2 regions of the Sphingomonas longa genome follow, and region 1 is predicted to be linked to the other one. Evidence: predicted binding sites of a transcription regulator. Region 1 holds the regulator's gene; the other holds the start of a gene.
What was found. The regulator LexA, encoded in region 1, represses DNA repair genes until DNA is damaged. The targets are predictions, from matches to a motif close to GTTCCNCNCTTGTTCT.
Positions count from the first base shown of each region.

Region 2: the regulator LexA is predicted to act here: its motif matches at 2,014-2,029, upstream of ILT43_RS15300 (LexA family protein).

Region 1 is NZ_JAFEMC010000001.1:482,412-487,644, reverse strand. Features, by position in the region: gene ILT43_RS02360 (ComEC/Rec2 family competence protein) at 1-1,214, shown strand, start outside; gene lexA (transcriptional repressor LexA) at 1,430-2,101, opposite strand; gene ILT43_RS02350 (molybdopterin molybdotransferase MoeA) at 2,176-3,357, opposite strand; gene ILT43_RS02345 (SulP family inorganic anion transporter) at 3,396-4,874, opposite strand; sul1 at 4,908-4,961, opposite strand.
Region 2 is NZ_JAFEMC010000004.1:418,584-423,816, forward strand. Features, by position in the region: gene ILT43_RS15290 (hypothetical protein) at 1-53, opposite strand, end outside; gene ILT43_RS15295 (Y-family DNA polymerase) at 285-1,553, opposite strand; gene ILT43_RS15300 (LexA family protein) at 1,550-1,975, opposite strand; gene ILT43_RS15305 (putative antibiotic biosynthesis monooxygenase) at 2,267-2,743, shown strand; gene ILT43_RS15310 (hypothetical protein) at 2,778-2,987, opposite strand; gene ILT43_RS15315 (hypothetical protein) at 2,984-3,286, opposite strand; gene ILT43_RS15320 (hypothetical protein) at 3,305-3,478, opposite strand; gene ILT43_RS15325 (hypothetical protein) at 3,686-3,838, opposite strand; gene ILT43_RS15330 (hypothetical protein) at 3,878-4,078, opposite strand; gene ILT43_RS15335 (hypothetical protein) at 4,236-4,490, shown strand; gene ILT43_RS19920 (DUF6961 family protein) at 4,466-4,660, opposite strand; gene ILT43_RS15340 (hypothetical protein) at 4,679-4,957, opposite strand; gene ILT43_RS15345 (J domain-containing protein) at 5,193-5,233, opposite strand, start outside.

The sequences.
Region 1 (5,233 bases):
CCGCTGCGGTGGGGGCCGGGGCGGCGGTCGGGTACACGCTGTTGACGGGGTCGGAGGTGCCGACGATCCGGTCGTGCGTGGCCGCGCTGCTGGTGCTGGCGGCGCTGGCGCTCGGGCGGGAAGCGATGACGCTGCGGCTGGTGGCGGCGGGGGCGATCGTGGTGCTGATCGCGTGGCCCGAGTCGCTGGCCGGGGCGAGCTTCCAATTGTCGTTTGCCGCCATCACCGCAATCGTGGCGCTGCACGACCATCCGTGGATGCGTGGCTTTGCCGAGGTGCGGGAGAAAGGCCTGCTGCGGCGATGGGGCCGGGGTGCGGTGTTGCTCCTGATGACGGGCGTCGTCGTCGAGGCCGCGTTGATGCCGATCGCGGTGTATCACTTCCATCGTGCCGGATTGTACGGGGCGTTGGCCAATATGGTCGCCATCCCGTGGACGACGTTCGTGGTCATGCCGTTGGAGCTCCTGGCGTTGCTGCTGGACGTGGCGGGGCTGGGTGCGCCGGTGTGGTGGCTGGTGGAGCGGGCTTTGTGGGCGCTGCTGTGGCTGGCGCGGATCGTGGCGTCGGCGCCGGGGGCGGTGCGGGCGTGGCCGGTCATGCCGGACGCGGCGTATGCGCTGATCGTTGTCGGTGGCCTGTGGCTTGCGCTGTGGCGGACGGAGTGGCGGCGCTGGGGTTTGGCCCCGCTGGCCGTCGGTTCCTTGTGGGCGGCGATGACGCCGGCGCCCGATCTGCTGGTGAGCGGGGACGGGCGGCATGCGGCGGTGCGGACCGAATATGGGGCGATGGCGCTGCTGAGGGAGCGGGCCGGCGAGTATATGCAGAACGTGCTGAGCGAGAATGGCGGTGTGAAGGGTGCGCCGATGACGCTGGACGGTTTGCCGGGGGCGGCGTGCAGTGCCGACCTGTGTGCGGTCGATGTTGCCGGGCGGCGGGTGGTGATGACGCGGAGTGCATATCTGGTGCCGGTAAGGGCGCTGATCGCGGCGTGCGTCGGGGCGGATGTGGTGGTGAGCGAGCGGCGCTTGCCGGTCGGGTGTCGGCCGCGGTGGTTGCGGCTGGAACGGGATGTGCTGGCGCGGACCGGGGGCGTTGCCGTCGGGCTGAGCGGGGGGTGGACGGCGACGGTACGGCGGGCCGGGGATGAGCATCCGTGGGTTTTGGCGGCTGGGCGAGAGGATTCGGGGGCGGGGTTCCGTCGTTTCCGACGTTGAACGTTTTCAGTGCCTTGCGGGATCGGACCGCTGGAAGGTTAGGCTAAGGTTAGTCCAATGCGGTGTTTTGGGCCGTCCGATATCTTGAATGACGCGCTTGCGGCGAGGCCCTCCCCCAGCCCCTCCCCGAGGGGAGGGGAGGGGAGCAGAATGGCGCAGAAGGCTCACTCTTCCGCTATAACGCAGCTCCCCTCTGTAGGACAGCGCCCGCCGCTTCAGTCGTAGCGGCGAAGGATGCCGGACAGCTTGCCCTGGATGCGAACCTGCTGCGGACTGTAGCGCTGCGGATCGTAGGCGCGGTTGGCGGGGTCCAGGCGGACCATCGCGCCTTCGCGGCGGAAATACTTCAGCGTCGCTTCGGCGTCCTCGATCAGCGCCACGACGATTTCGCCGTCGCGGGCGGTTTCGGTGCGGCGGACGAGAGCATAGTCGCCGTCGAGAATACCCGCCTCGACCATCGAGTCACCGGCGACTTCGAGCGCGTAATGCTCGCCCGCGCCGAGCAAGGCGGCGGGAACGGCGAGCATCGAGGAGCCTTCGAACGCCTCGATCGGGACACCGGCAGCGATGCGTCCGTGCAACGGGATCTCGACCACGTCGTTCGCAGGCTGGCGAAGTGGAGGAAGTGGAGGCGTCGGAGCCTTCGTCTTCGGTGCCTTCTTGGCGTCGGCACGCTCGGGCATGCGCAACACCTCCAGCGCGCGGGCGCGGTTGGGGAGGCGGCGGATGAACTGGCGTTCCTCCAGCGCGGAGATCAGGCGGTGAACGCCCGACTTGGACTTCAGGTCGAGTGCATCCTTCATCTCCTCGAACGAGGGAGACACCCCCGTCTCGGCGAGGCGATCGTTGATGAAGCAGACCAGCTCGTGCTGCTTGCGCGTGAGCATCGCGTTTCCCTCCGTCGGAACCCGGCTGTCCTTCAGAACAGACGAGGAACCTATATGGAACGCAAAACTTGTCGTCAAGCGATCCCCAAGATTTCCGCCGAGTCGCCGGCCTTTGCGGGCGGCGCATCGGTCGGCCGGACGATGAGGCAGGTCGAGCGCGCGAGCGTCAGCAGCATCGAACTGTCCTGAATCGTAGAGGCATAGGCACGGCCTTCGCGAATTTCCGCCCGCAGATAGTCGGTGCGCGGGCCGTTCGCGGGCAGGTCCTCGCCCAGCAACACCGTGCCAGTCTGCGGCAGCGGATCGCGTGCGCCGGCGAGATGCGCGATCAGCGGGCGGACGAACAACGTCGCGGTGACGAAGGCGGACACCGGATTGCCGGGCAGGCCGAGCACCGCCGCATCGCCAAGGCGGCCGGCCATCATCGGCTTGCCAGGCCGTAGCGCGATCCGCCAGAAGTCGATCGTACCGCCCGCCGCCTCCAGCGCGGGGCGGACGAGATCGTGGTCGCCGACCGACGCGCCACCGGTGGTCACGAGCAGGTCGGCCTCGACCGCAGCGAAGGCGTCCCGCAAGGCGTCGAGCCGGTCGGGCAGGATGCCGAGATCGACGATGTCGACGGGCAGGTCCGCGATCATCGCCGCGAGCATGACGCCGTTCGATTCGGGCAGTTGCGATCCGAGCGGCATCGTTCCGGCAGGGACGAGTTCGTCGCCCGTCGCGGCGATCGCGACGCGAATGCGTCGGCGCACGGGCAGGGTGGCGAGGCCGCCAGTGGCAGCGACGGCGATACGCGCCGGAGTCAGGCGGTCGCCGGTCGCGATCAGGCGGGTGCCGGTGTGGAAGTCGAGTCCGCGCGCGCGGGTGTTGCGGCCGAGGTGACCGGGGCCTTCACCGGCCAGCGTCAGGCGGTCGCCGTCGCGGCCGGCCTCTTCCTGGATCAGCACTGTGTCGGCACCGGCGGGCATCGCGGCACCGGTGAAGATGCGCGTGGCCTGATAAGCGTCGACTGTCCCATCGAAGGGGCGGCCCGCGGCGCTTTCGCCGATCACCGTCCAGGGGCCGGGCAGGTCGGCGAAGCGGATCGCGTAGCCGTCCATCGCCGAAAGGTCCGCCACGGGCTGCGTCCGCGCGGCGAGAATGTCGGCGGCGGCCCATCGGCCCGCGGCGTGCGGGAGCGGCACGTCCTCCGTCGCGACCGGCGGTTTGAGCGCGAACAGGCGGGACTGGGCTTCGGCGACTGGTACGAGCGTCATGCGCGTGCCTTGCCACGCCGGTTGCGCGTGGAACAGCGTCAGTGCGGGGTGACGCCCATCTCCACGCCGGTTTTGTCGTAAAGCGCGAAGCGATCGACGAGATCGGCGCTGGCGCGGTTATAACCGATCACCGTCACCTCCGCACCGTCGCGGCGCAGGCGCGCGACCGCCTTGTCGAGCGCACCCACGGCGGAGATATCCCAGAAATGTGCGGCGGTGACGTCGATCAGGACGTGGGCGGCGGGCTCCGGCATCCGGAAGGCGCGGGTGAAGCGGTCGACCGAGGCGAAGAAGATCTGGCCGGTGACGATGTAGGTGGCGACGGTGCCGTCTTCCGTCCGCTCGACCGCGAACATGCGACGGACCTTATTCGCGAAGAAGATGCCGGACAGCAGCACGCCCGCCAGCACGCCCTGCGCGAGATCGCGGGTGAGGACGACGACCGCGACCGTGACGAGCATGACGACCGAGGATGTCGGCGGGTGGCGGCGCAAATTGGGGATCGAGTTCCAGCTGAACGTGCCGATCGACACCATGACCATTACGGCAACGAGCGCCGGCATCGGGATGCGGCCGACGAACGGACCGAGCACCGCGAGCAGGAACAGCAGGAACACGCCCGCGGTCAGCGTCGACAGGCGGGTGCGGCCGCCGGACGTGACGTTGATGACCGACTGCCCGATCATCGCGCAGCCGCCCATGCCGGCGACGAGCGCGGCGGCGATGTTGGCAGTGCCCTGACCGGCGCACTCGCGACGCTTGTCGCTGTCGGTGTCGGTCATGTCGTCGACAATCTGCGCGGTCAGCAGCGATTCGAGCAGGCCAACCGCGGCCATCGTCAGCGAATAGGGGAGGATGATGCGCAGCGTGTCGAGCGTCAGCGGCACCTGCGGAAGGTGCAGGCTGGGCAGCCCCTGCGGCAGCGCGCCCATGTCGCCGACCGTGGTGACCGGCACGTTCAGGCCGATACCGATCGCCGCCAGCACGAGGATCGCGACGAGCGGGGAAGGGACCGCTTTCGTCAGGCGCGGCAGGAGGTAGATGATCGCGAGACCGGCCGCGACCATCGCGTACGTCTCCCACCCACGCCCGATCAGTTGCGGTAGCTGCGCCATGAAGATGAGGATTGCGAGCGCGTTGACGAAGCCGGTGATGACCGAGCGCGAGACGAACTGCATCAGCAGATCGAGCCGCGCGAGACCGGCGAGCATCTGGATCAGACCCATCAAAATCGTCGCGGCGAAGAGGTATTCGACGCCGTGGTCGCGGACGAGCGGTACGACGACGACCGCGACGGCGGCCGTGGCGGCGGAGATCATGCCGGGCCGCCCGCCGGTGAAGGCGATGACGGTGGCGATCGCAACCGACGCGTAGAGGCCGACGCGGGGATCGACGCCGGCGATGACGGAAAATCCGATCGCCTCCGGGATCAGGGCAAGCGCGACGACGATCCCTGCGAGCAGGTCCGCGCGCGGATTCGACAGCCAGTCGCGGCGAAGCGTGGCGATTATTGTCATGGGGGAAGGTCCGAGTGTGCGGCAGGGTCGCCGCGCTGTCCCGGGGATAGGCGCCGGGCCGAGCCACCCGGCTGGGCCGGGTCCGTCTTGTTCGGGGCTTTAGGCGGGGGAGGGGGTTCGGGCAAGGGGTGGGCGCAAGAGGCTGGTGCCCGTCCCTTCCCGCCTTGTCGCTACCCTTTAGCAATCATCGCGACATAGCTGCGCTACCGGTTACCAAGCCACCACCCCGGCGCGGGCCGGGGTTCAGTTGAGTGATGTTCGCAGTAGATTACCGCAGACATCGCAACTGGGCGCGGCCTTCCGGGCTGATAGAAGATGGTTCTCGGACGATCCCCGTACAGGTGAGGACTTGAGAGGGA
Region 2 (5,233 bases), on a different contig from region 1:
TGCAGGTGGTTTATCGCTGCGCCGAGGCGGTGAGTCGCATCTTCGTCGGTCATGGTGCCAGCCTATGTCCGCGGTTGTCGCCCGTCGACTCCTGCTAGAAGTCGGATCGAACGATGCGCCACCAACGGATGAACCGCTCCTGCCACGTTTCCTTCAATCGCTCACGACGACATCGCGGATCGACCGGACGCCAGGGGCGCCTGCTAGCGGGGCGGCGGGGCATGGTGCTGCATGACATGCCACCGCTTCCCGGGTGGTGAACGCCACGGACTTGCCACGTTCAGCTAGGCGCGAACCGTCGGCACCTCGGCGATGCTGGTGGTCCACGCCGGCGAGCGCATCTCCGATCGCAGCTTCCACTCACGCCGGAAGCCTTGCGACGCGGTCACTGCGGTCCATCGTCCGAACCGACCGTTGATCTCGTCAAGCGCGCCCATCAGCCGGGTCCGTTTATCAGTGTCTTCCTCGAATAGCGTCCTCGGACGCATGTCTGCGGCGACGAGATCGTCCAGCATGATGCCAGCCTTGGTGTAAGCATATCCGTCCCTCCACGCCCGTTCCGCGGCCCGGCGTGCGGCCGCGATCAGCTCGAGGCTATCGTTCGTCATGGGATGCAGCGTCACCATCCGCGATCCGGCGTGCTGCGGCCGCTCCGGCTTGTGGCGGTTGGTATTGAAGAAGGCGGTCAGCCGCGCGGCGACGAGGCCGTGGCTGCGCAGCTTCTCGCCGGCACGCAGCGCGTATTGGCTGAGCGCCCCCATCATTCCGTCGAAGCTCGTCACGGGTGTGCCGAAGGACCGGGTCACCGCCATGCCCTTACGCTGCGGCTGCACCATCTCCACCGCCGCGGACGGCACGCCGCGCAGCTCGGCGACCAGACGTTCGAGCACGACGGTGCCGACCGCTCTGGCCTGCTTCATCGGCATGTCGCGCAGCGCTCCCGCGGTGGTGATCCCAAGGTCGTTCAGCTTGCGCGCTGTCGCCCCGCCCACGCCCCAGACGTCGCCAACCGGAAAGGCGGACATGACGTGACGGCGGACATCCTCGTCGCGCAGGTCCGCCACGCCGCCGAGCGCCGCGTCCTTCTTGGCGGCGGCGTTGGCGAGCTTCGCCAGGGTCTTCGTCCCGGCAATGCCGACGCAGGTCGGGATGGTCGTCCACTGCCGCACCTGATCGCGCATGGCGTGGGCGTGCTTCACGAGATCGCGGTCCTCAAAGCCGGCGAGGTCGAGGAACGTCTCGTCGATGGAGTAGATCTCGAAGTCGCGGGCGAACGCCTCGCACGCAGCGATCACCCGTCGCTGCATGTCGCCGTAGAGCGTGTAGTTGGACGACAGGACCCTGATCCGATGCTGACGCACCTTGTCGCGCAGATGGTGCATCGGATCGCCCATCTTGATGCCGAGCGCCTTCGCTTCTGCCGAGCGGGCGATGGCACATCCGTCGTTGTTCGACAGGACGATCACCGGCACCCCGACGAGGCTGGCGTCGAACGCCCGCTCACAGGACACGTAGTAGTTGTTGCAGTCGATCAGCGCGATCGGCGTCGTCATGGCATCTTGCGGGCGACACCGACCACGACGCCCCATATCTCCACGTTTTCATCGACGATGATGTGCGGAAAGCCTTCAGCCTCCGGCACTAGCCAGAAGCGGCCGTCCATCCGGCGCAGCCGCTTCAGCGTGCGGTCGCCGTGGACCAGCGCCACCACGATCGCGCCCGCCCGAGCCTGCTTGGCGCGGTTCACGACGATCAGGTCGCCGTCGTTGATGCCCGCTCCCGACATGGACTGGCCGTCGACGCGCATGATGTAGCTGGCAGCCGGATGTTCGACGAGCCAGGCACCCAGATCGATCGGATCCTGCATGTCGTCCTGCGCTGGCGACGGGAACCCTGCGGGCGTCCGGCACAGGAAGTAGGGCACCTCCCGCGGCACCAGATCATACGGTATTTCGTGGAGCCTCAACGCGCTCATGACTCGGTCCCTCGTTCGCGCGCATTGTAACGCTCGCCAGAACGAATGGGGAACACAGATTCGTAATCGGCTCGTCGCAGCTGACCGACTGGGCAGAGCGACCACTCAGCTGGCGTTCAGTCTGGGTGAGGGCCAGTGGTTGCCGCCTACCCCCCTTCGAATGGCGGCATAGCGGAACCTGTCGGACGCTCGATAGTCCGGCCGGTGATGCCCAGCCCCCCGCCCGCGCCCGCCGCCTTCGTCATCAGCCGCGTCATGCGCCCAGGACACGAAGAGGCGTATGGTTCGTGGGTGGATCGCGTGATCGCTGCGGCGCATGTCGATGGCGGGTTCATGTCGGCAGTGCGCCTCGATCAGGCGGGCGGCTTGCATCATCTCGTCCTGCACTTCGACGAGCGGCGGAGATTAGAGCGTTGGTCGGAGGGCGCGACCTACATCGCGCTGGCTTCCGAGGCCGATGCCTTCTCGGTCGGCCTGGACCAGAACGACAGCGGCAGCGTCATGGGCTTCGATCTGCCCAGCGAGGTTGCCGCCAAGAAGTGGAAGACGGCACTGGTAACCTGGCTGGGGGTAGTGCCGACGCTGTTGATCGTGAGCAGCGTCGTCGCGTGGGCGCTGCCCGACGTCCCGCGTGTTCTGCAGCAGATCGTGTCTTCGGTCCTGCTCACGTCCGCGCTGACGTGGCTGATCCTCCCGAAGGTGCGAGGCTGGTCACGGTTCTGGATGATGCAGAATGAGCAAGGGGATCTGCGAAAGGAGCCAGGCTGAAGCAAGCAACCGCATTCTTCAGGCGTGGTCCAGTCTACGTGACACGAACACTGCGTTCCTGCCGACCGGCGATCAGCTTCTTCAGCTGCTCCTTGATGGTCAGCCCGCTCGTCTCCGTCTCCACATTCTCGTAATGCTCCTCGCGAAGCTGCGTCCGGATCTCCGGTATCGAAGTGGCGGTGCCAATGCGGGCAATCTCGATTGCGCGCTCGACTGTCGACTTGCTGCCATCCGATCGCTTCACAGGCTCAAGCCACGGTGCTTGATCTCGGCTAGCAGAGCGTCAGCCTCGGGCTCACCGACGCGCTTTTCCGTTCCATTAAAGGCGGCGACCAACCGATCGTCAGGCCAGTCAGCTTCGATCTTACTGATCTCGCCCTGGCAGTTGTTGATAGCTTCTTCGCTTCCCGCAGAGCGTTGCGGCTGCTGCATCTCGCCCAGCGTGCCGCGGAGGCTACGGAGCTTGGCGATGTCGTGCAATTCGGTGCTGGTCATGGGCGACCGTAGGCGTAGCGTGGTCTCGCACACGATGATCCAGATCATCCGATCGCGAGATCGACGTCAACGGCCGGTGCTGGCTCCCGAAGCGGCTGTCCGCTCCTTGATCAGCTGGTTGAGCTGGGCCTTTATCAACATGCCGCTTGTCGCAGCCTCGACCCCTTGGCGCCCTTCGTTGTTCAGCCACACCCGGATGCCGTCGAGATTAGTGGCCAGGCCGTTCCGGGCGATCTCCACCGCTCGCTCCACCGTCGAGCGGTCGCCCCTCCAATGTCGCATGCGTCAGATCCTCGATGTGCGTCCTGACGCCAGCTCTATGCCAAGCCGGTTAAGAACATGCCGGCCTAGTGCAGCTCCGTCCCATTGATCTGTCGGCAGCGGTCGACAACGAGGCGCGCTTCGACGAGGCAGCCGCTGTGACCTGATCGCCAGCGACGCCTGGCTTCATCGCGTGCTGTGCACCGAGTGAAGCAGGTCGGGTGCGGCTGATCCGTTGGCCTTCAGTAGGGGCTTCAGCAGTTCGTGGAGCATCGTCACATTCCGCTCAGCGACGCTGAGCCGGTCTCGCAGCTGGCCGATCTCTGTGGTGTCTTCCATCGACATGGTATTCTCCTGAAGTCGGACCCAAGCCTAAGGTCAAGCAGGCCTATCGCGTGCCCGTTCGCCAGCTTCATCCACTGGTTCGACGACCACATCGATGTGCACATCGTCGCCGCCTGACGAGCCCAGCGGCTTTTTGGCCGCCTTGCCATCCATCGTCACATCAAGTTCGCCAGTCACGCCGATCTCGTCGAGCGCCGACTGTATCGCGGCCGCCACGTCCTTGGCATCTGCCATGACTTGTCTGCTTGTAATCGGCGGAACCGAGGATCGCTCCGCCATGTCGTAGCGACCTAGCACGGATCGAATCGACAGGCGAACGTCGGGCCCGTGCGGTCGGATCGGCGCGACACAAGTCGATGAACAGCTCTGCGCATCCAGCGTTGGTCGCCCCATGCACATCGACAATTCAGTCGCTCCGGTCAGCCTCGACCGTCGTCATCGCGCGCGATTGAAGCTGAAGGTCGGCCGACGTTCGGCACTGAGGCTAGACCTCGCGATCAGCTCGTCGGGCCTGCTGGCGATCGGCGGGCTGGTGTCGTCCATCCTGCTCGCAACGGCGGTGGTCGTCCAAGTCGCTACGCGCGGGCGCGACACAAAAGGCGGCTCGGCAGTTTCGCACCATCAGGAAGCCATTCCCGCACCCTGATGCAGCAGTTGGTCATACTTCGCAGCAACCGCCTTCCACATCCTGACATCGTCCCAATCACCAGCGATTGCGGCGGCGCCGATCCGCTCAGCTATGTGCCTCGACCCTTCTCGACCGTGTTCCTGTTCGAGCTTGAGCGTGAGGCTCCATAGCTCGTGATCGCACGCCATACTGTCACCTGCTGCCGTTCACCGCCTCCCGAACCCAGCCATGCTGTTCTCGCCGCTGTCGGTCCGGTCGCGACCGGCCAACACGTTCTCCAGCTCGGCCAGCGAATGCGGCACGTCCAGGTGCTGAGCTCCGAGGAAAAGGCGGGTTCCCGCACCCTCAGGCACAGCATGGGTCAGCTTGTCGATGTCCACCAGCGCCTTGCCGGATGGAAGGATGTCGATCTGAACGAACCGCATGATGATCTCCGAGGGTTGCCTGACTGGGCCGATGCAGGTCAACGCGCGATTGTGGAACATGGATCGCGGGCAACTGCCGCGCACCCAGCTTGCCCGATCTTGCGTTGAGGCCCGACACGAAGGAGCGCATCATGATCGATCCCGACACCACGCAGGATAAGGAAGAAGCAGAAGAGATGGAGAAGGTGCAGGAGGACGCAGCTGAAGAGCGCGAGGAGAACGGCGGTTATCAGTAAGCCAGGTCGAACGGCAGGTGACGCGGTTGCGTCCCTGCCCCGGCGCTCTGACGGCTTACTCAGGATTTTGACTGCTCGATCCGGAGCTTCGTGCCCGATG